4 regions of the Thermosinus thermophiluss DSM 23256 genome follow, and region 1 is predicted to be linked to each of the others. Evidence: riboswitches for the same ligand, from Rfam matches in the RefSeq annotation. Region 1 holds a riboswitch; each other region holds the start of a gene.
The links. A riboswitch is a leader RNA that binds a small molecule or an ion and turns the genes downstream of it on or off. The one in region 1 is predicted to bind cyclic di-GMP.
Positions count from the first base shown of each region.

Region 2: another riboswitch for cyclic di-GMP. It lies ahead of gspE (type II secretion system ATPase GspE); the one in region 1 lies ahead of BLQ99_RS05035 (methyl-accepting chemotaxis protein).
Region 3: another riboswitch for cyclic di-GMP. It lies ahead of BLQ99_RS09030 (methyl-accepting chemotaxis protein); the one in region 1 lies ahead of BLQ99_RS05035 (methyl-accepting chemotaxis protein).
Region 4: another riboswitch for cyclic di-GMP. It lies ahead of BLQ99_RS07615 (HD-GYP domain-containing protein); the one in region 1 lies ahead of BLQ99_RS05035 (methyl-accepting chemotaxis protein).

Region 1 covers NZ_FNBU01000006.1:18,111-25,689, reverse strand. The annotation lists gene BLQ99_RS05065 (tetratricopeptide repeat protein) at 1-1,316, opposite strand, end outside; gene BLQ99_RS05060 (chemotaxis protein CheX) at 1,347-1,808, opposite strand; gene BLQ99_RS05055 (chemotaxis protein CheX) at 1,799-2,287, opposite strand; gene BLQ99_RS05050 (response regulator) at 2,317-2,682, opposite strand; gene BLQ99_RS05045 (HD-GYP domain-containing protein) at 2,690-3,397, opposite strand; cyclic di-GMP riboswitch class I at 3,534-3,621, opposite strand; gene BLQ99_RS05040 (helix-turn-helix domain-containing protein) at 3,885-4,106, shown strand; cyclic di-GMP riboswitch class I at 4,259-4,347, shown strand; gene BLQ99_RS05035 (methyl-accepting chemotaxis protein) at 4,551-6,599, shown strand; gene hpdA (4-hydroxyphenylacetate decarboxylase activase) at 6,748-7,579, opposite strand, start outside.
Region 2 covers NZ_FNBU01000002.1:129,905-137,483, forward strand. The annotation lists gene BLQ99_RS15355 (competence type IV pilus major pilin ComGC) at 1-174, opposite strand, end outside; gene BLQ99_RS01955 (type II secretion system F family protein) at 196-1,419, opposite strand; gene BLQ99_RS01960 (type IV pilus twitching motility protein PilT) at 1,477-2,532, opposite strand; gene gspE (type II secretion system ATPase GspE) at 2,537-4,222, opposite strand; cyclic di-GMP riboswitch class II at 4,270-4,353, opposite strand; gene BLQ99_RS01970 (shikimate dehydrogenase) at 4,428-5,294, opposite strand; gene BLQ99_RS01975 (carbon-nitrogen family hydrolase) at 5,291-6,067, opposite strand; gene BLQ99_RS01980 (YqeG family HAD IIIA-type phosphatase) at 6,083-6,589, opposite strand; partial or broken gene BLQ99_RS01985 (IS3 family transposase) at 6,915-7,579, shown strand, end outside.
Region 3 covers NZ_FNBU01000013.1:46,332-53,910, reverse strand. The annotation lists gene BLQ99_RS09035 (permease) at 1-542, opposite strand, end outside; gene BLQ99_RS09030 (methyl-accepting chemotaxis protein) at 927-2,903, opposite strand; cyclic di-GMP riboswitch class I at 2,982-3,067, opposite strand; gene BLQ99_RS09025 (LysR family transcriptional regulator) at 3,121-4,020, opposite strand; gene BLQ99_RS09020 (DUF47 domain-containing protein) at 4,182-4,808, opposite strand; gene BLQ99_RS09015 (MFS transporter) at 4,888-6,057, opposite strand; gene BLQ99_RS09010 (hypothetical protein) at 6,289-6,636, opposite strand; gene BLQ99_RS09005 (energy transducer TonB) at 6,760-7,434, opposite strand; gene BLQ99_RS09000 (ExbD/TolR family protein) at 7,438-7,579, opposite strand, start outside.
Region 4 covers NZ_FNBU01000010.1:55,916-63,494, forward strand. The annotation lists gene BLQ99_RS07585 (DNA recombination protein RmuC) at 1-551, opposite strand, end outside; gene rpsR (30S ribosomal protein S18) at 688-918, opposite strand; gene BLQ99_RS07595 (single-stranded DNA-binding protein) at 936-1,337, opposite strand; gene rpsF (30S ribosomal protein S6) at 1,354-1,638, opposite strand; gene BLQ99_RS07605 (DUF3311 domain-containing protein) at 2,201-2,401, shown strand; gene BLQ99_RS07610 (sodium:solute symporter family protein) at 2,432-3,907, shown strand; gene BLQ99_RS07615 (HD-GYP domain-containing protein) at 4,030-4,917, opposite strand; cyclic di-GMP riboswitch class I at 5,075-5,162, opposite strand; gene ychF (redox-regulated ATPase YchF) at 5,576-6,682, opposite strand; gene BLQ99_RS07625 (hypothetical protein) at 6,892-7,077, opposite strand; gene pflA (pyruvate formate-lyase-activating protein) at 7,109-7,579, opposite strand, start outside.

The DNA of each region.
Region 1 (7,579 bases):
TCCTGCACGGCAGCCAGGTCGGGATGTCCTTCCTCCGCCAGCTCAATAAACTTTTGGTAGCACCGGACTGCTTCATCCGCATTCCCCAGCTTTTCATAGGCAATACCCTGCAAATAGTACGGCCGGCATATTTCCGGGTCTAACCGCAGCGCGCTTGCACAGTCGGCCAATACCTGGTCATAGTCTTCCATGCTCAGATAAAACTCGGCCCGGCTGTCCAGCCATTCCGGATTATCCGGCTCAGTCTCGATCGCTTTATTAACCTTGCTTATCGCCTCAATGACTTGTCCCTGATGAAAGTAAGCATAAGCCAGAGAATTATAAATTTCGCCGGTAACTCCCCCGCTAGCAAGCGCCAACTCATAAAAACGGGCAGCATCGGCATAGTGCTCCCGCCGAGCCTGGATGTCCCCGGCCAGCTGATAAAACTTGTAGTCCTTGCCGCTTAATTGTATAGCCTTATCAATATCGGACAGCGCTTCTTCCAAAGCCCCCATCCGCTCATAAGCGCCAGCCCGGTAATAATAGGCCAGCGCGTCGGTTGCATTATGCTGCAAAACTTGCGAATAATCCAGGATTGCCTGGGGATATTGACCGGCTTCGGCGTAACTGCACCCCCGCCCCATCAGCCACAGGCGGTTGCGTGGTTCTAACGCCAGAGCAGAATTAAAATCAGCCAGCGCTTTTTCCCAAAGGCCGTTCTTCAGGCAATGCCACGCCCGGCTTCCATAAATGGCTGCCGCATATTCGCGCAAAACGGTGCGCGGCGAATAATAGTTGATGATATAGTTCAATATTTCGCCGCTACCATCCCAATAGTCCGCACCACTGCAGGCTATTTGCAGGATGGCCGGCCTGGGATCCGCCCCGTCTGCCGCTCGCGCTGCGGCATAAGCCAACAACCGTCGTCCGTCTTCAGGCATATTCAGTGCATCACTCAAAAGGTCTGCCAATTCCTGCATTGCCGGTACTGCTTTGCCAGAAGAAAACGCGAGCAAATACAAATCGAATAAGAGCAAGGCTGCTACTTTCCTGCTGTTGCCGCTGCCGCCCAGCCGGCTAATAACACTATCCACGTCTTCTTCCCGCACGATAAAATTGCCGATTTTGACCTTGTCTGGGACAGTTTCGCGCAGGTAAGCGCTCAGTTCGTCCAGACGTTCCATCATACGATCCCCATATATGGAAGTCAACGTAAACGCCCAGGTAACGGCTTCAATATAAGCTGCACGAACTTCGGGACTTTCGGATTTTACGGGATGAGACACCACCTGGCGCCGCCTCGCTTTTTTGCTCAGTATGTCAAGTACCGACAAGTCCACAGCCTCCTTTCCCCGCGAGCCTTTTTAGACCTCCAGCCCGATATTGATTTCGATTGTTCCATCCTCGGTAATCATTTCCACAACCAGTGTTTTTACCCGGCTCATTCTAACGGTAACATTCTTCCCCATAACCAGCGTCGGCGGCGAAATATTAACCCGCTTACCGATCCCTTCCAATATGGTCACAGCTTGGGCAGCAACCATATTAGCCAGCTCAGCCACGGCACTCTGGGCCAACTCATTTAATTCGTCCACCGGCATACCCATCATCATGCGCGATGCTACCTTTTTGGCGGTCGCTTCATCCATCGCATAGGCGACATTCCCATGCAAGTCCATATTCAGGCCAATAAGCACATTAACGTCCATGGTAACGATAAGCTTGTCCTTCAAGGCCAACTTTCCGCGGCGAACCTGGGTAAACCCGAATTGCGGCAAAATATTCGCTACGCCTTCGACAAAGGGGGCGACTAGTTTCACGTCCACTGTTCAATCCCCCTTTCAAAACCAATGCTCAAGACAATGTGCCCAGCCGGAGTGTCAACAACAATGATTTGCGCCTCCAGCTTAGGCGTGACAATCTTAAGGTCCTTGCCGACAAACACTCCCGGAGGAGTCAGCATAAGGCCTAACCCGGCCCGCCTATTGTTTAACCAAGTAATGATATGCCCGGACAAAATATTGCCCAGTTCGGCAACTGTATCCATAATAAGCTCATCGTCAAGGTCATCTTCGCCGTTAATAGCAGCACTCAGTTTGCGTGCTGTCGCCTCAGACATATCCAGGATAATCCGCCCCGGGGCCTTCCCGGTAACCCCAATAATTACCGCCAACCCCGCCGAACTAAATATATCATTTTGCGGCAAACAATTGGCTGCCGTTATGTCCAGGCCTGCCATCTCGCACAACACCCGCCGTACCGCCGGCAACCAGCCCGTCACTATATTTTTTCCCAACTGGTCCAAAAAGCCCCACTCCCTTCCGGCTAACAACTTTACACAAGCGCGCTGATAATATTTTTCAACTCATCGTCTTTGAACGGTTTTTGGATAAACTCTTTGACACCCATTTCTCTGGCCTTTTTAACCAGTTCATCATCACCCATGGCGCTCTGAAAGATAATCCTGGCCTGGTTATCTTTGCCCAAAATTTCTTGGGCAGCCGCCAGCCCATCCATAACCGGCATGGTTATATCCATAATGACCACATCCGGTTTAAGGTCAAAATACATTGCACTGCCTTCCTTGCCATTGTAAGCCGACCCGACAAGTTCAAATTTTTCCTCGTTCTTAAAGGCCCTGGCGACAGCCCGGTGAATAAACGGCGAATCATCAACCACCAAAACGCGAACCTTGTCCATATCCAGATTAACCTCCTGTTGCCTGTTTTTTATGATCGCAATATTCATTAAAAACATCGATAAATGCTTCTACTACTGCCGGATCGAACTGGCTGCCGGCAGCAGCCTTGATTTCCTGCATCGCCTGTATCGCTGAGCGCCTGGCCCGGTAAGGCCGATCCGAAACCATAGCCTGGAAACTATCCGCCACCGCCACAATGCGCGCCCCCAGCGGAATGGCTGCTCCAGCCAGGCCGGCAGGATAGCCGCGGCCATCCCATCGCTCATGGTGATGACGGACAATATCGGCTACCGACACCATGCCCGGGATGTCGGCGATAATATCTGCTCCAATATCCGGATGCCGCCTCATTAATTCCCACTCTTCCGGCGTCAGGGAGCCAGGCTTGCCCAAAACCGCGTCAGGCATGCCAATCTTGCCAATATCATGAAGAAGCGAGGCAAGCTCAATATAATACGCTTCTTTCTCCGACCAGACAAGCTTGCTGGCAATTTTCCCGGCCAGAACCGCCACCCCGGCGGAATGACGGTAAATGTAACGATCTCGGGCTTCCAGGGCATTGACCAATGCTTTTATAACCGCAGACAAAAAGACTTCTCGCGGGCTGTCAATACCGTGACCTATCCGGGTCTTGTCAGCAAGTAGGTCCTCCAGCCAGGCGCCAGCATCGTCTAAACCCAACCATAACTTATTGTCATCATTACCTACCAGCAATTTACCCTCTCCCTTCGCCTGGCGCTATATTGCCTGCCTTTCACCCTATAGACAAGCCCATGCCGGGCGCACACAAAAAAACGGCTGCCTCAAAGCAGCCATTACCACGCAAAATAGTCATACTAATACCTGTCGACTTGGCAACCCGGCTGCCATATTCTAACCACGAATTTAGGCCCGTAGCTTTGCGTCCCCGGCTTTCACCGGGTTTGCCTTTATCAACGACAATTGATATTTCGATTTAAAATTTATAATTTTCCAACTTTTAAATTCGTGCAGGTAAGCACTTGGCTGGCAAATTCCGAAAAGGACTTTACCAACCACGTTATTGAACTTATTTTAGTTGATCTGATTATTCAAGCAGCGGCTACGTCGCCCGTCTTTTCAAAACCGCCGCCCTACAAATCGCACCAATCAGCACCATTTTACAATTTTTTTACCTTCTTAAATTATAGTCACCTTTTCGGTGACTCGCAAGGGGGTTTTTATGTTTCTACACGAAATTTTTTGTGTCAGGTTACGGCAACTGCGCCAAAAACACAACCTGACGGCTGAGCAGTTCGGCAGAATCTTCAATGTATCTAAACAAACCGTAAGCCGGTGGGAGCTAGGCGACCGTATTCCGCCGCTCGATGTTGTTGTTGCTATTGCTGACTATTTTGATGTCTCTCTGGACTGGCTCACCGGGCGAACCGACAATATGCCATAATAACTTTAGCACCAAGCCTCCAGAAATAAACAGACGGGCTCGTGCCGCCGACCCAGCCATCTAAAAAAAGTATTAAAAAGGCTTGACAACATATTTAATAATAGTCTAAGTTAATTTATGGCAATTACTTTAATAGCGATTATCTTAAAGCAATTATCCAAAGGCAAACCTGTCGAAAGGCAGGGACGCAAAGCCACGGGCCTAAGGAATAGCAGTTATTCTATGGCAGCCGGTTGCATGATTGCGGCGGGTCCTTCTATACCTTTAGCCGTATAGAAGGATTTTTTATTTTGAAAAAGGGGCGGTGATAAAAGTAAAACATACTATGTCTTTTGGGGACCTAGCTAGCAAACGGATGGTAAACTATTCAAAGCCAACAAATTCAGCGAAGGAGGCGTTATCCTGGCCGCCGCCCGGGGAGCGGCCGCGGTTAGGGGAAAGGATATGTTTATGAAATTCTTGCGCATAAACATGAAAAGCCTACTGACAAAGATGACCCTGTTTTTTGGCCTGGTCGTGCTGGCAGGGTGTCTGGCGCTCTGGTTGGTCAGTACCAACCGCGCCGGCGAGGCGGTAAAAGCCGAAGCCGAAGATGGCATGCTGAAAGTGGTCAAACAATATACGGCCATGCAGGACAATCGCATTGATACCCTCAAATATATAGTGGAAAACGTGGCGGCGCGCAATGTCGTCCGCGGCAAAGCCGGCGACCGGGAAGCTACTTTAGAAGAAAAACTCGCTGTTTTGGCTGCGGAACTGCAACAGGCAGAAAAACTGGGCTTTAAACGCATGGGTCTCATCGACAAGTCCGGCAAGGCCTTTTATCCGGACGGCAGGACCGCCGACCTTGCCGACCGGGACTACTTCAAGCAGGCGCTGGCCGGCAAAACATATATATCCAGTACATTGGTCAGCAAAGTAGACAACTCGGTCATGTTTGGCGTGGCCGCCCCGGTCCGCCACTATGCTAGCGGCGAGATAACCGGTGTGGTCTTCGGCATCGTTGACGGCGCCCATTTTGCCAAGACCGTGGGCAGCCTTTCCTATGCCCAAACTGGCTATGCCTTCGCGGTCGATAGTACCGGTAAAACGATCGGCCATAAAGATCAAGAACTTGTTCTTAAACAGGTAAATTTCATCGAAGAGGCCAAGACTAATCAAGAGCTGGCCGGACTGGCGGCTATCATCTCCCGGATGGCCAAAGGCGAGGAAGGCGTAGGTGTCTACACCTATCAAGGACAAAAGAAATATGTTGCCTTTGCCCCGGTCAAGAGCACCGGCTGGTCAGTCGCCATTAACGCCCCGGAAGATGAAGTGCTGGATAAGGTAGCCGGTCTAAACCGGGTGCTGCTGGTGGTTTCCGCGCTGGTGCTCGCCATCGCCCTGGCCCTGACGGTCTTCATCGCCCGGAGCATTGCTGTCCCGCTGAAGCTGGCGGTCGACCACTTAAGCGTCATTGCCGACGGCGACTTCACCAGGGCAGTACCGGAAAAGTTCCTCCGCCGTGAGGACGAGATCGGCCAATTAACCAGGGCGCTTGACAAACTGCAGCATGACCTGCGCCCCCTTATTGGCAGCATTCGTAGCGACGCCAAGATATTGTCGACAAGCTCGGAAAGCTTGAGCGCCGCCTCCCAGGAAGTAGCGTCATCCTCTAACGAAGTGGCCAAAGCCATTCAGGAAGTGGCTGCCGGCGCGTCAAACCAGGCCTCCAGCCTGCAGGACATCGTCGCCCTTATTGGCGCTATTTCCGCCCAGCTCGAAAAAGTCTATACCGCACTTAATAACGTTAAAGCCAATAGTGAAGAAACAACCGAACTGGCCGGCAAAGGCAGACAGGAACTGGATTTGCTCACCGCATCGATCGACAATGTCAGACAGGCTTTTCAGCTGGTTACGGAAAAACTTGCTAACCTGGACAAATCGGTCGGCCAAATTGGGGAAATCATGGGCGTAATTACCGGCATAGCCGACCAAACCAACCTATTGGCTCTCAATGCCGCCATCGAAGCGGCGCGGGCGGGCGAAGCCGGCCGCGGCTTTGCCGTGGTAGCCGAAGAAGTGCGCAAGCTGGCCGAGCAGTCGCGCGCTTCAGCCGACAAAATCAAAGCCCTGCTGGACACCGTCGGCGCTGAAACCGGCGAAGTAGTGGAGACTGCCCGAATAACGCAAGACCAAGTGACAAATCAAATCGAAAATGTCAAGAATACCGTCAGGTCGTTTGACCACATCCTCGCTTCGGTAGCGGCTATTGCTCCCATGATCGCGGCCGCGTACCAGGAAATGGACAAAACGGTTAAATCCAAAGACGCGGTACTGGACCGCGTCCAGAGCGTCAGCGCCGTGTCGGAAGAGACGTCGGCCGCTTCCGAAGAGATTGCCGCTTCGGCCGAAGAGCTTACTGCCTCGACCGAAGAAATCGCCGCCGGCGCCCAGCAGGTGCTGAACGTGGCCAAACGGCTGGACGAGCAAGTCGAGCACTTCAAAGTGTAACGCCTGGATATATAAATATTAAGGCCCTGGCACAAGACCAGGGCCTTTTTAACTTACTGGCAGTCAACCCGCCAATTGGCGTCATATATTATGGCCGTATAATTGCCGTCCCGTTGGTATACACAGCGCAGTTCCCACTGCTGCGCCGCTAAAAGGGCGTCTCGTGCCCTACATAACACAATATGTCATTGGCCAGAAACAGCTCCTGAATATGGTCGAGCACATGCTCCGGCGTCGCTTCATAGTCGCGGTAGGGATAAACCATGCCGCACTGCGTCCATTTTGAGTCGCCCAGGCGGTGAAACGGCAAAATATTGATTTCGTTCTGGCCGATCTCTCTGAAAAAGGCAATCATAGCGTTAATGTTATCTTCACTATCATTAAAATCGGCAATCACCGGCATGCGGATTATCAGCCGCCCCGGCCAGCCATTCGCCTTGAGCGCGCGGATATTGTTCAATATTAATTCGTTCGATACCCCGGTTTTATTTTTGTGTTGATCCGGATCCATATGTTTTATATCGATAAATGCAAAATCAATATTGGCCATGACATCGCTGAAAACCGGCCACGGCGCATAAGCGCTGGTCTCGATGGCAGTGTGGATATAACTTTCCCGGCACCTTTTTAAAGCTGCCAGCAAAAAATCCTGCTGCACGAGCGGCTCACCGCCGCTGAAAGTGACCCCGCCGTCCGAACCCCAATAATGCCGGTCGCGGTTTAAGATCCGCGTCAGTTCTTCAACGGTTATTTCCCGGCCGCAGACGGTGAGCGCCTCGTTAAGACAGGCCGCCGCACAGGCAAAGCTCGCACAATGGCGGCACTTATCCCAGTTAATTTTTATCCGTTCGTGCTTTTCACCGCCGTCAACCGCCTGCTCTGGACAGACAGGCGCGCACCGGCGGCACTTGCGCTGCGGACGGACGCACTTAGTCGCCCGGAACATTAGTCGCCGACGAGCTTCCCACCCTTCCGGATTG
Region 2 (7,579 bases), on a different contig from region 1:
ATCGATTGTCCGCAAATCGGCTTTCATTTTCGATAAATTGGCAGAATCCGTAGTGTCAGCAAACCTCGGAACTGCAATTGCCGCTAAAATTCCTATAATAGCAACCACGACCATTAACTCCACCAGCGTAAAACCCTTTTGCCCTTTCATGGCCTTTCGCATGTTTCTCAGCATGAATTTCACCTCCTTTCCATGTTATAAAGTACGGTTGAAATTGGTTATGACATCAAAGAGCGGCAAAACGACGGCAATAATGATAAAACCGATTACCACTCCCAATATCCCGATCAATAGCGGCTCGAGCATACTGCTTAACCGGCTGACAATGTCGTCCACGTCACTCTCGTAAAATTCGGCGATTTTTTCCAGCATTTTATCTAGTTCGCCCGTTTCTTCGCCGATAGCCACCATTTGCACGACCATCGGCGTGAAAATGCTGCTGGCGCCGAGGGGCGCCGCCAGCCCCAAGCCGTCGCGGATACTGGCCTGAGCCGAAGTAAGCGCGTTAATCATTGTCAAATTGGCTGTCGTCTTTTTTACTACGTCCAGGGCACTAATAATGGGAACGCCGCCGCGCACTAATGTCCCAAGCGTTCGACTAAACCGGGCAATAGCAATTTTCCGTAGCAACATACCAAAAATCGGCAAATAAAGTACTATTTGGTCAACCGCCGGTCTAATGCGAGGCTGCCGTGCTAAAAGGACCACACCGTAAGTACTGATGGCAACGGCCATAAAGAAAATCGGCCAGTAATTGCGTAAGAATTGACTGATGCCCAGCAGGATCCGAGTGGGCAGTGGCAACTCAACTTTCAAGTTGTTAAATAAAGTCATAAAAGTGGGAAAAACAAAAGTTAAAATAAAAGTTACCGATAAAGCGGCCATGGCAATGACTACTGCCGGATAGACAAGCGCCGACTTGACTTTCTCGTTGAGTTTGTGTTCTTTCTCGAAATGTACGGCCAGGCGGTTTAAGACATCGTCAAGGACGCCACCCAGCTCCCCCGCTTCCACCATGCTCACCATGATGACCGGAAAGACCTGGGAATGTGTACCAAGCGCCCGGGAAAGGGTTTCCCCTTCCTGAACCTTGCGGTAGACGTCTTGGACGGCCGCCTTCAGTTTTGGATTGTACGTCTGTTCGATCAAGATACTCAAACAAGTAAGGAGCGGGAGCCCCGCGTCCACCATTGTCGCAAACTGACGGCAAAATAAAGCGAGGTCTTTGACGGTTACCCGCCTTACTAAATTGATAAGATTGTGAATGGAGAAGGACACCTTCTTTTCTTTTATCTGAGTTACAAAATATCCCTGGTTACGAATATACGCTGCAACGGCAGCCTCGTTTTCGGCCAAAATAGTACCTGTCATCACTTGTCCGGTACGGTCTTTGGCTTTATATTCAAACGGTTTGGCCACCTGTTCCACTCCTGTCAAAAGCGTCTACCGTATCATATTCTGTAAACGCTGAAATGATTATCCATTAATCAGCTTCAGGAACATTTCCTGGTCCATTGCCCGTGCCAGGGCATCTTCCCTGCTAATAAGGCCGCTCCGGTACAAATCGCGCAACGCCAAGTCCATAGACTGCATTCCTTGCTTGCCGCCGGTTTGGATAACCGAAAGAAGTTGATGGGTTTTGCCCTCCCGGATAAGGTTGCGCACTGCCGGCGTAGCCACAAGCACTTCCAAGGCGGCCACCCGACCCCTTCCGTCCTGACGGGGTAAGAGCTGCTGGGCAATAATCCCCTGGAGGGTAAGGGAGAGCTGCACCCTGATTTGCTGTTGCTGATAAGGCGGAAAGGCATCGATAATCCGGTCAACTGTCTGAGCCGCGTCAGCGGTGTGCAAAGTGGCAAAGACCAGATGGCCTGTTTCCGCCGCCGTCACCGCAATGGCAATGGTTTCCGCGTCCCGCATCTCCCCGACCAGGATAACGTCGGGGTCCTCGCGCAGGGCAGCGCGGAGGGCATTGGCGAAAGAACGGGTGTCGGTGTTTATTTCCCGCTGGTTGACAATGCTCTTTTTATGCTGGTGCAGGTACTCGATGGGGTCCTCCAAAGTGATGATATGACACGACCGTTCGCTGTTAATGAGATCAATCATAGCCGCCAGCGTTGTTGACTTGCCGCTTCCCGTCGGACCGGTTACCAATACCAGTCCCCGCGGCTTACGGGCCAGCGTTTTTATTACTTCAGGGTGGCCCAGTTCGTTAAGGGTAGGTACTTTCTCGGCAACAACCCGGACGGCTATGGCCGTAAAGCCGCGTTGCCGGAAAGCGTTCACGCGGAAACGGCTAAATCCAGCGATCGCATAGGAAAAATCGATTTCTCCCTGTTTACGGAATTTTTCTTGCTGCTGTGCATTAGCTATGGATTTGAAAAGTTGATCTGTTTCGTCGGCAGTAAGTGGTGACCAGTCCGTATGGACAAGATTACCGTGAATACGAAAGACCGGTGGCACCCCCACGGTAATATGAATGTCTGAAGCCTGGCGCTGCACCGCTTCCCGTAATAAACCTTCCAGTGTCATTTAATTAGCCCCCGTATTCGCCAGTATAAGCAACACGCATAACCTCTTCTATGGTTGTTATTCCCGCTAAGGCCTTGTCAATGCCGTCCTGGCGCATGGTATGCATGCCTTCCTGCTTGGCGACCGCTGCCAGTTCGTCGCTGGATGTCCGCCGGTTGATAAGCTCCCGCAAACTCGGGCTAACCTTCATCACTTCGTGAATAGCTACTCGGCCGCGATACCCGGTATGACTGCAACGCGGGCAGCCAGCGCCGCGGTATAGCGTAATTTCCTGACCAGGCAAATATCCAAGAAACAACCGCTCCGGCGATTCAGCCTCCGGACTGTATGGCTTCTTGCAATCCGGACAAATGACCCGTACCAACCGCTGGGCCACGACGCCCAAAACGGACGAAGCCACTAAAAATGGTTCGACGCCCATATCGATCAACCGGGTTATCGCCCCCGGCGCATCGTTGGTATGGAGGGTAGTAAAAACCAAATGACCGGTTAAGGCGGCCCTGATGGCAATATCCGCTGTCTCGGCATCGCGGATTTCCCCCACCATGACGATATTGGGGTCTTGGCGCAGTATTGACCGCAAACCGCTAGCGAAGGTTAAACCGGCCTTATAATTGACTTGCACCTGATTGATCCCGTCAAGGCGGTATTCCACCGGGTCTTCGACCGTAATAATGTTTTGGCCGGGAGAATTAATTTCCGTCAAAGTGGAATACAGCGTAGTCGTCTTGCCTGAGCCGGTAGGCCCGGTGATAAGAATCATGCCGTAAGACTGGGAGTACATTTGCCGGTACCGTTTAAGATTCGCCGGGGAAAACCCTAGCTTGTTAATATCAAGAATAACCGCCCGCTTATCCAATAGGCGCATTACTACTTTTTCGCCCAGAATAGTAGGGAGAGTAGATACACGAATATCAATATCGCGGCCTGCTTCCTGAACTTTAATTCGTCCGTCCTGGGGCACGCGTTTTTCGGCAATGTCCATTTCGCTCATAATTTTTATCCTTGAGACAATTGCCGCGTGAACATGGCGGGGAAAGGTGACCACTTCCCGCAAAACACCGTCCACCCGGAAGCGCACCCGCAAGTGTTTCTCCTGTGGCTCTATATGGATATCACTGGCCCGTTCTTTAACGGCCTGGCTAATGAGAGAATTGACGATACTGACTACCGGCGCGTCATCGGAGGTAGTAACTTCGACAATATTACCCGTATCTTCCGGGCGCAGTTTGTTCACCGCTTTTTCTACCAGCTCTTTTACACCATAAGTTTCGCTGATCGCCCGAACGATCTCTTTCTCCGCGGCAATAACCGGCTCGACTTCACAGCCGGAAACCATGCGGACATCGTCAATGGCATAAAAGTTGGTAGGATCTACCATGGCCAGCGTCAGTTTGCGGCCTTCTTTTTTGATCGGTATTACTTGGTAGCGCTCCGCCAGGGAAGCCGGAATAGCCGCCGCTGCCTCCGGATTTGGTTGGATGCTTCTCAAATCGATATGAGGTACCCCAAGCTGAAATTCGAGGACCTCAATCATACTGTCCTCAGTTATATACCCGAGGTTGATCAGAACTTTCCCCAGCCGCTCCCCCGTCTTTTTTTGCACGTTAAGGGCTTTGTCGAGCTGCTCGGGCGTTATGAGACCTGCTTCAAGCAATAAATCGCCTAAGCGTTTCCGTGTTTTCACCATGCCCGCCCCCATAAACGAAAAACAACCGCCACCAGCAAAAACGTTATTTTGCATCTGGTCGGTTGCACTACTTGCTCGGTCTGGACTAAGTGCCCACATTACCGTCCGGACTTCATCACACCCATTGCAGTATTCTTTTGGCTGCGTATATATTCGTAATAAATTGGTAAAAATCCTGCAATGAAGCGGACGGGTTTACAATATTTCAAAGAACTGTTAATTCATGTAACCGTTGTTTTAAGCTCCCGGCCATAACCTCCCGCGGCGCCTCGCGGCCTGTCCACAGAGTAAAAGCCAAAGCGCCCTGCTCGACCAGCATGCCAACACCGCCTACCGTTTGGTGTCCGCGCCTGGCGGCCTCGTGCAAAAACCGGGTCTCATTCGGATTGTAAATTAAATCACAGACAACGGCTCTAGGATTGAGTTTTTTCCATTCAATATCAGGCATCTCATGACTATTGGGCCACATTCCCACCGGCGTGCAATTGATAATTATATCACAGTCGGCCAAATGACGGCTAAGTTCTCCAGCCAGCCAGGGGGATGATGAAATGGTCTTGTAATCGGCGGCAAAAGAAGCCGCCAGCGCTGCCGCTTTATCTTCGTTACGCGCTACGACGGTAACCCATGCTGCGTTATTATGGATAAGCCCGGCGGCCACGGCGCGGGCGGCCCCGCCCGCCCCCAACAGAACGACTCTTTTTCCGTTCGGCTTGACGCCAGCCGCCGCAAGAGCGGCAATAAAAGCGGCGGCGTCAGTATTATGGCCAGCTGTCCGCCCGTCTTCGATGACAATAGTATTTACGGCGCCAACCATGCGGGCGGTATCGTCCAAGGCGTCTAAATGCGCCATAACTGCCACTTTATGGGGGATGGTAACATTGGCTCCGGCAAACCCCATGGCCTTCAACCCGGCGATAGCGGCGCCAAGATCATCAGGTTTTACCGCTAAGGGTAAATACACATAATCCAGCCCCAGGTACCGGAAAGCCGCATTCTGCATCGCTGGCGAAAACGAATGCTCTACCGGCCAGCCCAGGAGGGCAACGGGTTTGGTCTTGCCGGTAATCATAGATACACCTCCGGCCGCCGGTCCTGCCAGACCGACATTTTCTCCCGTGCCTTCGCGACTAACGCAAAGTCGGCCTCGGCATACAGAATCGTTTCTTCCTCTCCGCCTTCCGCCAAAACTTCTCCCGACGGCCCGATAAGCATCGAATGGCCGTAGAAAGGATTCCCCTTGTGCTCGCCAACGCAATTGACAACGCAAAGAAATACCTGGTTTTCGATAGCCCGGGCGCGGCTTAACAAATGCCAGTGCTCGCCGCGGGCGGCCGGCCACTCAGCAGGAAGAAAGATGATTTTTACCCCTTCTTGCGTAAGCGAGCGAAACAATTCAGGAAACCGCAAGTCATAGCAAATGGCAATACCAGCCGTGACCCCATTTAAATTAAAAGTACACCGGCGATCACCGGCGGCAAAAAAACGTTCTTCCCCCATCATACTGAAGAGGTGGATCTTTCGGTACTCGGCGGCAACATTTCCGTCCGGACCTATTACTACCGCGCCGTTATAAACTTTTTCGTTTTTTCGTAGCGGTATGGAGCCGGCAATGATATAAGTGCCATATTTCCTGGAAATATTTAGCATTTCACTGATCGTCGGACCTTCAACATCCTCGGCCCACTTGTCCACGTCCCGCAAGGCATACCCGGTTGTCCAAATCTCCGGCAGGACGACAACATCTGCCCGGGCTGCTCCTTCCCGAGCTAACGCCAGCCCGCGGCGGCGATTTTCATCGACGGCGCCGGCAATAACTTTCATCTGTACCAACGCAATACGCATTTTATCACCCTGTTCTTATTTCATGAGTCCTTTGGCCCGTAATAGTAGCACGGCCAATTTTTCGAACTGCCTCTGGATTTTTGTTCCGATAAACTCCTTTGTCGCCAGCGGCTTCACCCAAATGGTATAAAGGCCAAGGCGGTTACCGCCTAAAATATCGGTAAACAATTGGTCACCGACCACAGCCACCTGATCAGGCTGCAGACCTAAAACAACAAGTGCCTGGCGAAAACCCGCTTTGGCCGGTTTATACGCCCGCGAAACAAAGGGAAGGTTAAACCGCTGAGCAATCTCTTTAACCCTTTTCTGCCAGTTATTGGACACGATAGCGACCTTAAATCCTTTTGCTTGTACTTCGTTCAACCAGTCGGTGATGCGCGGACACATTTCCAGACTGTTCCACGGAACAATAGTGTTGTCCAAATCGAAAATAATGCCGCGTATACCCCGCTTTTCCAGGTCATTTAGGTCAATCTCATGCAATGTGTTTACAGTCGTATCCGGACACAACAGTCTGTACACCCCGCCACCCCCATAGGATCACTCAGGAAAATTATATGAAGATTATAACACGAGTAATCAAAAAAACTAAAGATTACTTCCAGGTAAACAGCCATGGGCAACATTTTTTGTCTCGTTTGATTACCTTTATCCATTCGGCACACTGCTCATCTTAAAATTATTATAAGAAATTAGTCAAAATATGTCGAAAAAATCTTAGATATAAAACGCCAAGCTCGTTGCGGGCAAAACTAGTGAAGCCAGACAGGAGTAAAAGTGTATGGCGGGACTATAATGCTCCCATAGGGTGAGACACAAAAAAGAAAAAATAAGTTATAATGGGAGCATGAACAAGAGAAATCAGTATTCAGCCGAATTTAAAACCAAAGTCGTTCTGGAAGCCCTCCGGGAGGAGGGAACTGTGAACGAGATCGCTGCCCGGCATGGAGTGAATCCTGTCATGGTCAGTCGCTGGAAAGCCGAATTCCTGGAGCGAGCTGCAGAGGTGTTTAAGAAAGGTCCCTCAACTGCCGAAAAGGAATTGGAAAGCGAAAGAGAACGGGTAGCACAACTGGAACGCAAAATCGGTCAGCTGACCTATGAGGTCGACTGGCTAAAAAAAAAATCTGACGAAATCCTCAATCGCAAGCGACCGTAAGGCCTTTGTAGAACTCGATAATACAAACATCACCGTGAAGCGCCAGGCGGAGCTTCTTGAAATCAACCGGACCAGCGTCTACCGCAAACCGGCAAAGCCAACTGTCAGCGAGCGAGATCTATGGATCATGCGCCGGATTGATGAAATCCATACTGCTGAACCTACTTGGGGCTATCGTACAATTACCCGCATTCTGCAGCACGAGGATATTATCATCAACCGGAAGAAAGTCCGGAGACTCATGCGGGATATGGGCATTTACGCCATCTATCCTAAGCCCAACCTCAGCAAGCGCTATCATGCCCAATACGTTCGGCCATATCTTCTCAGGAACCTTGAAATCACAAGACCAA
Region 3 (7,579 bases), on a different contig from region 1:
AAAGCGACACTGGCAGCCGTCGTCTGCCCCTGCCCCGCTTTCATTTGCAACACGTATTCCTCTACCAGGTGCTCCAGGTTCAGTTTACCAATTACTACTCCGGCGATAATCGCGACCGTTATGCCGGAAAGCATGTAAATGGCGGCAATCTGCCAGCCAAACATGCCCCATAAAAGGACTACCGCGATCTCATTCACCATCGGCGACGAAATCAGAAAGGAAAACGTTACCCCCAGCGGCACTCCCGACTCAAGAAAACCGATAAATAACGGAACCGCCGAACACGAACAGAAGGGCGTAACTATGCCTAGCAGCGCGGCGGAGATGTTACCGAAAAATTCCCGCTTATGGCTGAGGATTTGTCTTGTTCGCTCCGGCGAGAAGTAGGTGCGGATAATCGCCACAACGAAGACAATCACGGCCAGCATGAAGAATATTTTCATGGTATCGTAGATGAAAAAATTAGTGGCGTCGGCCAGCTTGCTGCCGGGCGCGAGTTGAAAAACCCGGTACGTAAGATAATCGGCAATATACTGGAGCATAAAATCGAACCCCTTTTTTATCATCATATTTAAATATTTAAATATATTTTTATTGTAATAAAATACTTTTACCCCGTCAATACCTTTGTGACTTAATTTATCCTTCCGGCCTGAACCCTGATGAATACGTGAAAACCTTGGTAGGCGGTAACAGCCCTCGTCCTGCTGCTCGCGGCCCGGCCCTGAGTTTGCCCCTCTTTCTGGAACCTGAACTGGTGCAAAGAATAAAGAACGGTTTCTCGTCATTATTGACCATAAAACGAACAGACGCTGCTCTGGCAGCGTCTGTTCGTAACTTTCTATCTCCTTTGCGGGTTTCCTGCTGAAAAAATTCCGATTGCCCAGGCTGACCGATGTCCGAAGTGGTAAAGCAGTTCAGGGTTTTTAAACCCGAAAGACACTGACAGACTGCTGAAACTCCTGGGCCAACCTGGCAAGCGCCTGGCTGGCGGATGCGATTTCTTCCGCCGACGCCAACTGTTCTTCCGTCGCCGCCGACACGGTCTGCGCTTCTGCGGCCGTCTCTTTGCCTAGCTCATTAAGGTGCGCAACCGCCCCCACAATCTGCTGACTGCCGGCAGCGAGCTGGTCAATAGCCACGGTAATTTCTTTGATTTGGCTAGATATTCTTGTAACCAAACTAACAATTTCCCGGAAGGTCTGGCCGGCGGTATTGACGACTTCCGCCCCCATCCTGACGGCCTGGTTTCCGCTTTCCATCGCCACTACCGCTTTTTCCGTCTCTCCCTGGACTTCGCTAATCAAAGCGGCAATCCGTTTAGCCGCTTCCTGCGACTGTTCAGCCAGTTTTCTTATTTCCTCGGCAACAACGGCAAAACCGCGGCCCGCATCCCCGGCGCGCGCCGCCTCAATGGCGGCATTCAGGGCCAGCAGGTTTGTCTGACTAGCAATGCCGGCGATAGTATCCACAATTTGGCCGATCTGGTCGGACCGGTTACCAAGACTGGTGACCGCCTGGGCGGATGCGGCTACGGTCTGCTCAATCTGCGCCATCTGGCCGACCGCCTGGTCTACCAGACTGCTGCCGTTTTGGGCCTTACCGGCCGCCTGGTCCGCCTGACGCGCAACCAGATTGGCATTATCCGCCACCTGCTGAATACTCGCCGACATCTCCTGCAACACCGCTGTGGTACTTTCCAGCTCAGCCAGCTGCCGTTCAGCGCCTTTAGCCACACCAGTGATGGAAGCGGCTACCTGGCCGGCTGCCTGCGAAGACTGGTCGGCACTGGCCGTAAGCTCTTCGCTTGAAGCGGCTAAATGCTCGGCATTGGCATTTATCTTCTTTACCAGTTCTTTCAACTGGTCAGTCATGGTGTTAAAGGCTATAGCCAACTGGGCAGTTTCGTCACGGCCGGTCACCGGCAGCTTCTGCGTAAAATCCCCTTGGGCCACCGCGCGGGTAAATTCCACTACCTGGCCGATTGGCCGGGCAACCGACCGGGCAACGGTCATGGCGATAACGATGATCACCAGTGTCACTGCCCCTACCATTGCACCCGATACCAAGAGCTGACGGCGGGCGCCGGCTAATGCTTCCTTTTCCGGCAGCTGAATAATTACGCCCCAGCCGGTGCTGGGAACAAAAGCATAGCCGGCCAGTTTCTTTTCACCTTCAAATTCATAGGTGATAAAGCCGGTTGTCTTGGCAACGGCCTCTTTTACCGGCGGCAAATCGCTGACATTCTTAAGGCTGTCGACAAAATTCTTTACCGGGTGTGAAATCAGCCTGCCCGTGTTGTCAGTAATAAAGGCATATCCGGTTTCGCCCGGTTTGATCGCCCGGGCTTTGGCATCAAGTCTCCCCAGATCGACGGTAGCACACACGGCGCCTACCACTTCCCCTTGGGAATTCTTCACCGGAACGCCAATAATTACGGTAGGCCGTCCGGTTAATTTAGAAATTAAGGCATCGCTTACGGCTACCGGCGCCCCCTTCATTATTGCCTGGAAATAAGCCCTGTCGGCGATGTTGACAGGCTCGCCCGCATCGCGGGCAATCTGGCGTCCGGTCGCATCGGCCACATAAACATTGGTGAAATCAGCATATTGCTGTTTAACCAGCTTTAACAGCGGAACTTGTTGCGCCGGATCCATGCTCATAAGTTGCGGGGTCTGACTTATTAGCCGCAAAACATCAATCAAGGACTGGATCATGCTTTCAGTTTCACCGGCCAAAGCTGCCGCCATCCGCTTATTGTCCTCATATGTACTCTGCACGTCTTTCTGATAAGTCTGGTAGGAAGTGATGCTGCTTAGAACTACCAGCGGAACCAGCGCAACCAGAGCGAAGATCAATAGTAGTTTAGTCCTCATCGGAAACCGGGAAAGTAGGTTCGTCATATGCCGCCTCCTCTTTGTTTTTTGCAAAAATAAAAAAGGCAGACTAATGCTGCCTAAATAAAATCAGTTAATTCCTTAACCGGCAGCTGGCAATCATAGACAAGAAGTCCTTAGACCCTATAGCTTTGCGTCCCCGCCTTTCGACGGGTTTGCCCAATATTTAGTTCCAAAAGGTAGGCTATTACTCATTTTATTTTATAAATAGGTGCACCGTTAGTCAAGTCAAGTCCCCGCTCTTTGCCAAATGGTTCCGGACAAAAGTTAACCACAAGCGGGCGGCATGGGACAGATAGCGCCGCTTGTTCCAAATGATCGACATTTGGAGAAAGAGCTGCGGGTCGGCCAGCGGAACCGCAACAATGGTTTTAGGGTCCAACTGCTCGCAAATTTTGCTGGGCAAGAGGGCAATGCCAAGATTGGCGGCAACAATTTGGGTCATCAATTCCCGTTGGGACGTCTCGAAAATAACATTCGGCTGAAACCCGGCAAGACGGCAGCGGTCGATAATTGCGTCATGAAGACTAAAGTCTTCACGGTATAAGACAAAGGCCTCGTCAGCGAGAAGGGCAAAGTCGACCTCCGGATACTGGCTCAAGGGATGGTTAGGATGCATGATGACCCGCAAAGGATCTTGCGTAAATTCGATCACTTCGTAGTTTTCATTATTGCTCGGACTGCATATTACACCGATATCGAGCGACCCGTCCTGGATGGCAAGTTCAACTTTTTTCGAACCATACTCAAACAGGACAATATCAATATTGGGATAGGTCCGCCGGAATTCGCCGAGCAGCTCCGCAAAGGCCGTAGCCCCCGTTATCGGCGGGAGGCCAATACTGACTTTGCCCTTTTCCAGCTTAACCATGCTTTCGAATTCGGCAGTAATATTCTGAAACAGCGACACAACATGCTGCGCCTGAGAAAACAGTATTTCTCCCGCGTCAGTCAGCTCGACATATTTGGAATTGCGGTTAAAGAGGACCACCCCAAGCTCGGTTTCCAAATCTTTTATCATTTTGCTGATTGTCGACTGTGAGACATATGCGGCCTGGGCTGCCTTACTAAAGCTTTTGTGCCGGGCAACTTCCACAAAATATTCCAAATGGCGTATATCCATAATTTTTCCCCCTCTTAATCATACCATTGATTTTGTCGATAATAAACATTTTAATTATTGATTTTATTTATCCTAAAAAAACGCAGGCTGCATTTTAAACTGCAGCCTGCATCTCAGGTAAGATTGCTTGGGTTTGGCCCACGCCATGCTTACAACTTTTATCAAGCGTACTTCATCAAGACGCCTTTTAACTGGTCGGCAATCCGTTCACAGTGGTCAAGGGCATCCTCTTGCAATTCCAGTATTTCTTTCCACTTAATAATATCGATAGGGTCAACATTGCCGATAAAAAGACGTGCGACTTCTTCGCGATAGATATGGTCGCCCTTTTCTTCCATTTCAACAATATTTTTCGTAAGATCCAGTATTTTTTCCCGATTACCCTTGATATTGGCCAGTAAATCGAAGACTGAAACTAATTCGTCGGTGCACAACACGAGCAGCTTGCCGAGCTCAATGGCACCGCCGGTTGGCTTGCTAACGCGAAAAAGGGCCATCCGCTCCACAATGTCCTCGACATAGTCGACAATATCGTCCAATTGATTGGTAAGGGCGAAAATATCTTCTCTGTCCAGTGGGGTAATAAAGGTCTGGTGCAGATTGTCAAGAATTTCATCGTTAAGTTCGTCCGCCTCATGTTCCAGGTCAAAAACCTGTTTGACCTTTTCCGGCAGACTTTCCGGCCGGATCAGGGCGTCATGGAGGATATAGGCGCCCTTTTGGGCCAGTCTGGCGCTTTCGGAAAACAATACAAAGAATTTATTTTTTTTCGAGTTTAAAGCTAACATATACGTACCCCCCCATTTAAACTTCTGTTTTATGTTTCCCCGTGCGGTCCCCGCTATCCTTGCGCGGCGACAATAATGATCACTGAGTTAACTGGCTCGTCCGGCGCCCAAAGACAATGTATACGGATAAGGCCAATAAGGCCGGGGCCATGGTCCATAGATACATGGTCTTATAACCGGTTAGCTGGGATACCAAGCCCCAGATCACCGAGCTGAAGCCAATGCCAAGATCAAAGCCAATAAAAAAAGTAGCGTTGGCCGCCCCCCGCCGGTTTGGCGGCGCCTGCAGGACCGCCATGGCTTGCAAACCGGGCTGCACCGCGCCAAAACCTGCGCCGTACACGATGCCTGCCGCTAAGAACCAGGCCAAACCCTGCGCCAGGTAGAGCAAGAACATGGCTACCATAACCAAAACCAGCCCGGGAATGACGACAATATCGAACCCGCGCCGGTCGGCAAGCCGTCCGGCGAGCGGCCGGGCTACCGCCAAAGCGGTGGCATAAGCGGTGAAAAAGGGGCCGATATTGCCAATGCCCTGCTGGGCAGCATAGAGCGCCAAAAAAGCTACGATCGCACCATAGGTCATGGTCACAAAGAAGATCACCAACGCCGGCCGCAGCGCCACCTTTTCCAGCAGAACCGTTTTGGCGTTAGCGGCGTTAATGTGCCGGTAACCAATGCTGAGGGCCAACCCAGCGGCTATCGTCACGATAAAAGCAGATACCAAAAATAAAACGGAAAAACTGAAATGACTGGTTAAGTAGAGGCCTAATGCCGGGGCAAAAGCCATCGCAGCCGTCGTAGTTAAGCCGAAATATCCCATCCCCTCTCCCAGCCTGGCTTTGGGAATAATATCGGCCGCTACCGTACTGGCGGCTGTGCTGGTAGCGCCCCAGCCAAAGCCGTGGATAAAGCGGATTAACAGCAGGATCCCCAGCGACGGCGCCCAGATGTAAGCCAACACCGCGCTGATAAAGACGGCCAGTCCGGACAGGAAAATGCCCTTGCGGCCGTAATAGTCCAGTGCTTGCCCCGCCACGGGACGCATTATGACCGCCGCGACGGTAAAGATGCCAACGATCAAGCCGGCCGCGGCGTCACTGCCGCCCAAGTGCTTGGCATAAACCGGTAAAGTCGGCAGCAGCATCTGAAAGCCGCAAAAGATGAGCAGGTTAATCGTGCAAATCAAAATAAAATCTCTGGTCCACAGCCGTTCCCGCAAGCTATCCGCACTATCCCTAACTGCCATTGTCTCATTCCTTCCACCGCCGAATCGCCCTGCACATGACCGGTAAACCGTAAAAGCAATTGGTAAGAGAGGAAGTCTAATCCTATAATATCGAATATTTTACTTAATATCTAGCCCCGCTGGGGTTTCACCGGCGGGGAAAATGCAAAAAATACCCAGTAGCGGCCGAGCTTAATCAACTACTGGGTCATTACTGTCTGTTAGCCAATTGTCGCATCGTATACCCATAAATTACGGCGCTGGTTCTCTTTTCGTTCTGACCTTTACATCTTCCACATAACGGGCGTAAGCCCGGTTTTCCTCCACCCGGACCACAACATAGCGTTTATTGTCTTCGGTAATCAGTTCATCACCGGGGTTGACAGTTACGACCGATACATACATGATTGTTGCCCCGGTGGCTTCATCAATAATCACATAATACTCGTAAGGCGCTTTGGTCGGGGTCTCGGGTTTGGGCTGCGGTAGCGGCAAAAGTTGCGGGGCGGTAAAGTATAAAACGCCAACCATGGCAAGCACGCCAACAATAAAGCCGCTAAAAAAGGATAGAAACCCTTGTCTGCGTCCAGGCTGAGCCATTTGTTTTGACCTCCCGTTTTGTATCATTTCCGCCGCCGCGTTAAGTTATGTAAAAATGGGTCTATTCATATAATGCCTTTATCTGGCTACGGGCATTGGCCGCCAACCATCTGACGGTAAGGATTACGAATTTAGGCGGAAAGCGACGGACAATGACGTAATACAGGAAACGGGAAAACCGGTGTTCTCGTCCTTAGCCGGCACAAAAGTCCATTGGCGCACGGCCTGAACTGCCGCATTATCCAATATTTCATAGCCGGAAGAGCCGACAACCCATACGTTACCGGCCCGCCCTTCTGCCGTTATTTCAATTTTAACCCGAACCGTCCCTTCCCAGCCCTGGCGCCTGGCTTGTTCCGGATAGGTCGGTTCGGTTTTTCGCAAAATGCGTGGCGGCAGTATATTTTTCCGCCCTACCCCGGCAGAAGGCCCCACCCCCGCAGCCTGGCCCGGATCGCTCGTTATCGCGCCAGACGCAGCAAGCGGCGTACTTCCTTCCCTATTGCTTTGCGCACTTTCGGCTACGTCTCCGTTTTTTTGCCCTTCGCCCATATTCAAGGCGGGTTGCGACTGCTGCGCTGTCGTCGGCGCATCAGGGGTTGGCGGCAAAGAGGATACTGGCGAAACAGCCGCCGGTATACTGGACGTGATCCCGGCATGAGCAATAATGTCTACTTCCAAAGGTGCATCCCGCCCCTCAGGAAAGTAATCCGCCATCCACCCTATCGCGATTAGCAGCAAGAAGTTAACAAAACCGGAAACGATTAGGGCGCGTCGCCACCGTGACTGCTCCATCATAAATCACCTCGGCTTAGCCTCGGCCGCAATGGCAATCCGGCGAACGCCGACCTTTTTCAGCTCATCAAGCACCGTGATAACTTTGCCATATTCAGCCTGGTGGTCTGCCCGCAGGACAAACGAAGTGTCTGCCGACCGTTCAAGC
Region 4 (7,579 bases), on a different contig from region 1:
TGTTCCAAGCGCTCGCTAACCAGGCGAAAGCTCTCGCCCAGGCGCTTTTCCAGCGTGGCGTGTAGCTTTTCGTCCACCGTGCGGCGCATTTCCTCAAGCCGGCGGCTATTGTCATCGCGCAGCGCTTTGAGCTGGCCGTCCACGACCTCGCGCAGCTTATCCAGCCGCTGCTCATTGCTCTCCCGCATGGCCTGGACTTCCTCCCGTAGCCGGTCGGCTTTCTGGTCGCTGGTCCGGGTGAAATTCTGCAAGATATTGGCAAAAGCCTCCAGTTGGGCCATCTGGGTACCGGTGTTTTCATGGAGACGGCGCAGGACAGCCTCCTGAAACCGTCCGACCGTTCCGACCAATTCTTCCCGCAGCATACGGGCGGTTTCGGCTGCTTCACTCCGGTTTTGCGCCGCTTCGGCCCGCAGGATGCGCTCCAGCCGGTCGAGAGCTTTTTCAAAGGGGGCCAGTTCGGCGGTCCGACCACTGCGAAGAAGCAGCAGGAGGAGCAGGGCAAGGACGGCAATATTAAGTATCAGGCTGATTATGGCTAAGTCAGACATTGTGCACCTCCGGCAAATAGGCATGTTATCTGATATTTCCCGTAAATCAAGAAAATCCCTGCCGGCCGCAGCTAGGTAGCGCAGCTTGGACCGGTAAAAACAAAAGAGCCGGAGAAAAATTCCCGGCTCTTTGGTCTTATTCCGCCGTAAACGGCAGGAGGGCCATATTACGCGCGCGTTTAATGGCAAGTGTGAGTTGACGTTGATGTCTGGCGCAGTTGCCCGAGATGCGGCGCGGCAGGATTTTGCCCCGCTCGGTGATAAACCGGCGCAGTCTGGGCACATCTTTGTAGTCAACACGTTCTATCTTGTCAACGCAGAAACTGCAAACCTTTTTCTTCGGTTTTCTGCCTCGTTCGCGTTTCACCTAACCTTTACCTCCCTTTAAAATGGTATTTCCTCTTCAGGAGGGAAGACGTCGCTGCCAATGGACGACACGTCGAAGGAACCGCTGCCACCGCCGGCAGCAGCCGTTTGCTTGCGCTCCAGAAACTCGATGCTCAGGGCGACGACCTCGGCAACCCGCCGTTTTTGGCCGTCAGGAGTTTCATAGGAGCGGATTTGCAAGCGCCCTTCTACCAAAATCCGCTGTCCTTTGGTAAGGTTATTTCCACAAGTTTCGGCCAGTCGTTCCCACGCGACAATGGGAATAAAATCGGTCTGCTGTTGTCCCTGGCTAACATAGCGGTTAACGGCGAGGTTAAACGACGCTACCGCTTTGCCTGTTTGCGTATAGCGAACTTCCGGGTCCTGGGCGAGACGACCGACTAAGATAACCTTATTCATGGCAAATCCTCCTGGCCTATTCGTCTTCTTTAATAACCATATGACGCAAAATCTCGTCCGTAATCTTCATTACGCGCTCAAGCTCGAACACGGCTTTGGGCTCGGCGTCGAAATAAATGACGCAGTAGAAGCCCTCGGTGAAGTCTTTCACCGGGTAGGCCAGGCGCCGCTTGCCCCAACGGTCGATTTTCTCAATGTTGCCGCCGTTGTTTTTAATGAGGTTCTCAAACTTGGCAATTACCGCAGCGGTCGCTTCTTCGTCGAGCGGCTTCACAATGAACATGACTTCGTATTTTCTCACGAAAATCACCTCCTCCTATGGACTAGTGGCCCCCGTAGGGGCAGGGAAGGTTTGCAATCTAAAATTGAAACCTGCGTCTAGGCCATGTCCTAGACTGATATATTATACCATTATCCTGCAGCGTAATCAAGGGCGTTCTGTGGTGCCCTTTTATTTATCCGCGCGTGCTCATATCATAGCAGTTTTAAAAAGCGCCCGCTCTTTTTAGCAGGACCGGATTTGCCGGCGCCATAAACGGGAGGATGACTGCCTAAGCGGCAGCGGCGAAAGTTTTCCTGTAGTAAATCTGTGCCTATTAAGCAGGGACTTTAGTTTAACAGTTGTATTTTTTAGTCTAATTCTTAGATGTAATTTGTTCAAAATTAACAAGCAGCGGCAGGATTTTAGTACTATTTGGAATAAAAAATATACAAGGCAATATATTTAGATATCTGAATAATATCAGGGGTGATCCGGAAATTGGAACAGGTCAGCCATAAATCCGGTGCGGCCTCAAGCCGGTTAGGTGGACAAAACGCATCGCTGCGGCTGTTACCAATAAAATAGGAAAGGAGATTTAGGCATGAATCCGGTAAAAGTGATTTTAACATTGATTCCGTTTATCTGGACTATTGGTATGATTCCGTTCGTTAACAGAGTAAAGCCTTTTGTATTAGGGTTGCCGTTTTTGGCCTTCTGGCTGATTGCCGGAATTATCGTCGCTTTTTTGTGCATAAGCGCCCTTTATCGCCTCGATAAAAACAAAGACGACGCGGATGTTTAATCTAAATAACCGGCGAAAGGTTGGTGTTGTATGTCAAACGAAGTACTTGCGCTTGTTGTCATCTTCACTTTTGTTATTGTCGCAACAATTGTCGGCATGATTCCTGGGATGAAACAAAAAATGAACCTGGAACAATGGGCGGTTGGCGGCCGCAACTTCGGCCGGTGGCTCAACTGGTTCATTATGGCGGGTGAAATATACACCGCATTTGCCTTTCTTGGCGCCAGCGGCTGGGCCTATGCCCGCGGCGGCCCCACATTTTACATCCTCGGTTATGGCGCCCTGGCTTATCTGGTAGGCTACTACCTATTGCCCGCCATTTCGCCGCTGGGCCGCAAATACGGCCTGATGACCCAGCCGGATTTGGTGGAACATCTATATAAGAGCAGACCCCTGGGCATTCTGACCGCCTGCATCGGCGTCGCGTTTCTCTTGCCTTATCTGCAGCTGCAGCTTACCGGGTTGGGACTCATCATTGAAACTTGTTCCTATGGCCAGATTACCCGCGTGCCGGCAATGCTCATTGCCTTTACCATGGTGGCGACCTTTGTCTATGTCAGCGGCCTGCGGGGCGTAGCCGCGACAGCCATTATCAAAGACGTTGTCATGATGGTTGCTGTCGTCTTTTTTGGGCTGTATCTGCCTATCCATTACTTCGGCAGCGTCGGCGGCATGTTTGAGGCGCTTGACGCGGCCAAACCGGGTTTTCTCGCCTTGCCGGGCGGGACCAAAAACCTCGATGTCAGCTGGGTAATGTCCACCCTCGTGGTGACCAGCTTGGGCTTTTATATGTGGCCCCATTTTTCGGCCAACAGCTTCAGCGCCAAGAACCCCGATGTCTTGCGGCACAACGCCGTATACCTGCCGCTCTATCAGTACTGCCTGATTTTCCCCATGCTGATTGGCTTTACCGCCCTGCTGGTCATTACGCCGCCGCTGAAAACGCCGGATATGGCCTTTATGACCATTGTCCAAAAAGTATTCCCCGGGTGGGCGTTAGGCCTCGTTGGCGGCGCCGGCGCCCTGGCCTGCATGATCCCGGCGGCCGACCTGCTGCTATCTACGTCCATGCTGTTTACCCGTAATATTTACGGTAAAACAATTGGCAAAGACACCAGCCCGGAAAAAATGGGCCAATTAGCCCGGGTAGTCGTCCTTATCCTTACGGCCATAGCTTTGTACCTGGCTATCTACAAACCTAATATGCTTGTCAATCTCCTGCTTACCGGCTACTCCGGCGTAACCCAGTTCTTCCCCATGATTGTCCTGGGAATGTTCTGGAAGAAGGCTACCAAGATAGGAGCATATACCGGCCTTATTGTCGGCGAAGTTATTGTGTTCGCTTTAATTCTCAACAAAATGGATCCCTTCGCCATTGCCGGCTTGAATCTTAATGCCGGGTTCGTGGCCCTGGTGGTTAACATGATTGTATTTGTCAGCGTCAGCTTGCTTACTTACACGCCGGTAGCTGACAAAGACCAATCACCGCAGACGGCGAAAGCATAATACCAATAATTTAAGAAGGCTTTGGTTAAGACGGCGCAGCCGTCAGTAAACCAAAGCCTTCTTTTTATGTCCACCCAACTCGCCTTCCTTAATTTTTAAGGTTCGGTTGTCAAGCGGCTTATTTACCCGCCCGACGCATTTTGCCAGGCAGGCCGTAGGACTGCTTCCAGCCCCGCCACTACCTCCGGCCAAAACAGGTGCTGCTCGCTTTTTATTGCTTCAAGCGCCTGATGCGGCTCCAGCCCGGTTCGGGATTCCCGCCCCGACGTATAAAGGTCAAATGTATCGGCGACTGCGACGATGCTTGCCAGCAAACTGATTTCGCCGCCCCTTATCCCGGCCGGATAACCGCTGCCGTCGCAGCGCTCATGATGCTGGCCAACGACGGTCAAAACCGCGTCTTCCAGTGCCAGCGGCCGGAGCATGTCGCAGCCGACGCGGGGGTGTTGCTTTACCATTAGCACCTCCTCCGGTCGCAGTGGATCAGCACGGTTGATGGCCTCGGGCGGCACCAGTACCATGCCGACGTCGTGTAGCAGCGCGCCAAGGCAGACCGCCTGCCCGGCCTGCCTGGCCAGCCCCAGTTTTTCGCCAATCATGACCGCCAGCAGCGCCACATTCAAAGAATGGGAATAAACCCAGCCTGCATACCCGACCAGCGTTTTCAAGTGAATACTCCAAAAGCTTTGGCGGCCATTTTCGATAAGCTCGCCTACCCGCGCCGCCGCCGCCGCGATCAGTTCCTGGTCCAACCCAGGGATGGCTGCGGTTAGCTTAGCTACTGCAGCAACCACTTGCTCCCCATCTTGCGTTCTGCGGGGGGGGGGGGGGGACGTAAACTCGCCCCCCTGTCGCTTAAGCACTACTTTACGCTCTAGCAGCCGCTGATAGATCTGCGGCGTTATTTTTTTGCCTTTGGCCACCAGTAATACGCCGTCCGCATCATAAATATCGCGGTCGGCAATGCTGATTACCGTCTCTAAGCTGCCGTTTCCGCCTGCCCCTGTCATTACGTTTCCCTCCCCGCAAAACTTGTACGCCAACCAACAGAGAAACATAGATACCAGGTTGCCTACGGAAAAACAGCAAAAAAGCAGGCTTTCCGCCTGCCAACCAGCTTATAGTCGCATCATCATTGCATATATACAACAATTAGCCCTAATGCTAATTGGCAACCTGGCGATCATAGACACCTAATGTCCTTAGACCCATGGCTTTGCGTCCCCGGCTTTCACCGGGTTTGCCCAAATTTTGCATATCAAAATATGTCGATTCCACCTTTCTTTAATTTTTATCATACTATAGTCGTTGGGTCTTGACAAGTCTCTTTTAGGGAAATAAGTCCTATTTTGAGGAATTTAGTCCTATTTTTGGAGAAATAAGTCATATTTGGGAGAATTTAGTCCCAGTTGGCGCCACAGACCGGTCCGGCCGCCGCTTGGGGGTTAGCAACCGCAGCGCCGATCCACCGCTCCAACTCTCTTAACCGATCAATATCCCCCGCTGGCGTAACCGGGGCATTGTTTCCTGACCGGCACCTTATGACAAAGACTTCCTGTTCGCAGATTTAATTCTGCACCAGGAAGTCTTTGTCTTTCCCCTGTTTAAGATTGGCAATTCAGTTAAGGAATATTACCCGGGAAATGGCGGTGTTGCGCTTCTTCATGCTTACACGTTGAACCGGAAATAGACCACGTCGCCGTCTTGCATCACGTAGTCTTTGCCTTCCAGGCGGATAAGGCCCTTTTCCCGGGCCGCGCCGTAGCTGCCGGCGGCAACGAGGTCAGGATAGGACACGACTTCGGCCCGGATAAAGCCGCGCTCAATGTCGCTATGAATTTTGCCGGCCGCCTGCGGCGCCTTGGTACCCTGCCGGATGGTCCAAGCCCGCACTTCCTGCTCGCCGGCGGTGAAAAAGGTAATCAGACCCAAAAGCTTATAACCGGCCTTGATGAGCTTGTCCAGTCCCGATTCAACGAGGCCCAGCTCGGCGAGAAACTGCTTGGCTTCCTCGTCGGACAGCTCGGCAATTTCCGCCTCGAGTTTGGCCGAGACGGCGATCACTTCCGCCCCTTCCCCGGCGGCATACTGTTTCACCACCTGCACATACGGGTTGGCGTCCGGATCGGCTACATCGTCTTCGCTCACATTGGCGACAAATAGCACCGGTTTAAGAGTAAGCAGATTGAGATCGCGCACCAGGGCCTGCTCTTCTTCGCTTAAGCCCAGTCGCCGCGCCGGCTGCCCCTCACCCAGCCCTGCGCGCAGGCGCTCAAGGACGGCAAACTCGCTCTGGGCTTTTTTATCGCCGGCTTTGGCCATTTTTTGAGTGCGTTCAAATCTTTTTTCCACCGTCTCCAGGTCGGCAAGACACAGTTCGGTGTTGATAATCTCGATATCGCGCAAGGGGTTGAGCGCCCCTTCGACATGGGTAATGTTAGCATCGGCAAAGCAGCGTACCACCTGGGCCACGGCATCGACCTGGCGGATATGGGACAGAAACTTGTTGCCCAGCCCCTCACCCTGGGATGCGCCCTTCACCAGCCCGGCGATGTCGACAAATCGCATGGCCGTGGGCGTCGTCTTGCGCGGCTTATACATCGCCGCCAGCTTCCCCAGCCGCTCGTCCGGCACTTCCACCACGCCCACGTTGGGTTCGATGGTGCAGAAGGGGTAGTTGGCCGCTTCCGCCCCTGCCTTGGTAATAGCGTTGAACAAGGTGCTCTTGCCGACATTAGGCAGCCCGACGATACCTACTTCCAAATTGGTGCTCATGTAAACTCCACCTTACTGCAAAGATAATCATGCCAATAAATGGCGCCACAAAGCATGAAAAAATTTTTAACCACTGAGAACGCAGAGGCGCGATATTCATCGCGCTAAAGCCAAAATTATCCCTCTCCGCGTCCTCCGGTTCCCCTCCACTTTTCATGCTAGCGTTAACCTATATATTTTAGACCATCCAGCCGCTATTGGCAAGGCTTCTATCTCTCCCTGTCCCGCCAGTTGACCCAGACGTATTTCAGCCGGGCCATGCCGAGGAGGATAAACACCGACCCGGCAATGACGCCGACGGTGACGTTAATGATGCGGCCAAAATCGGTGCCGATGGCCACGAGGACGATCCCGGTGATAAAGGTGGACAAACCGAGGAATAATTGGGCAAGCATGAATACCTCCGACGGTTAATAAGTTATCATGCTAATATTCTGCCTCGATTACCCTGATTCCTTGCGCCGTCAGGGCTGCCCGCGCGGCCAGCATCTGTTCGCGCCGGGCAGCGGGTACGCCGGCCAGGGGATAGCGGCGGCCAAGGCCTTCCCATTTGGCCCGGCCAAGAGTGTGGTAGGGTAATAGTTCCACGGAAACGGGCCGCGGCAGGCCATGCAGCAGATCGGCCAACGCCGCAAAATCCGCCGCCGTGTCGGTTAAACCGGGAATGACGACATACCGCACCGTCACCGGTGCGCAACCGACTGCCGTCCGCAGGTTTTCGCCAATCGGTCCGGGCGATCTCCCGGTAAGCCAGACATGCTTGTCGGCAAGCGCCGCTTTAATGCTAAACAGCACGGCGTCAGTATAGGGAAGCACCATCGCCATTTTTTCCGGTGAAGCAAAGCCGGCCGTGTCCAAAGTGGTATGAATGCCCTGCCGGCGGCAGGCGCGAAACAG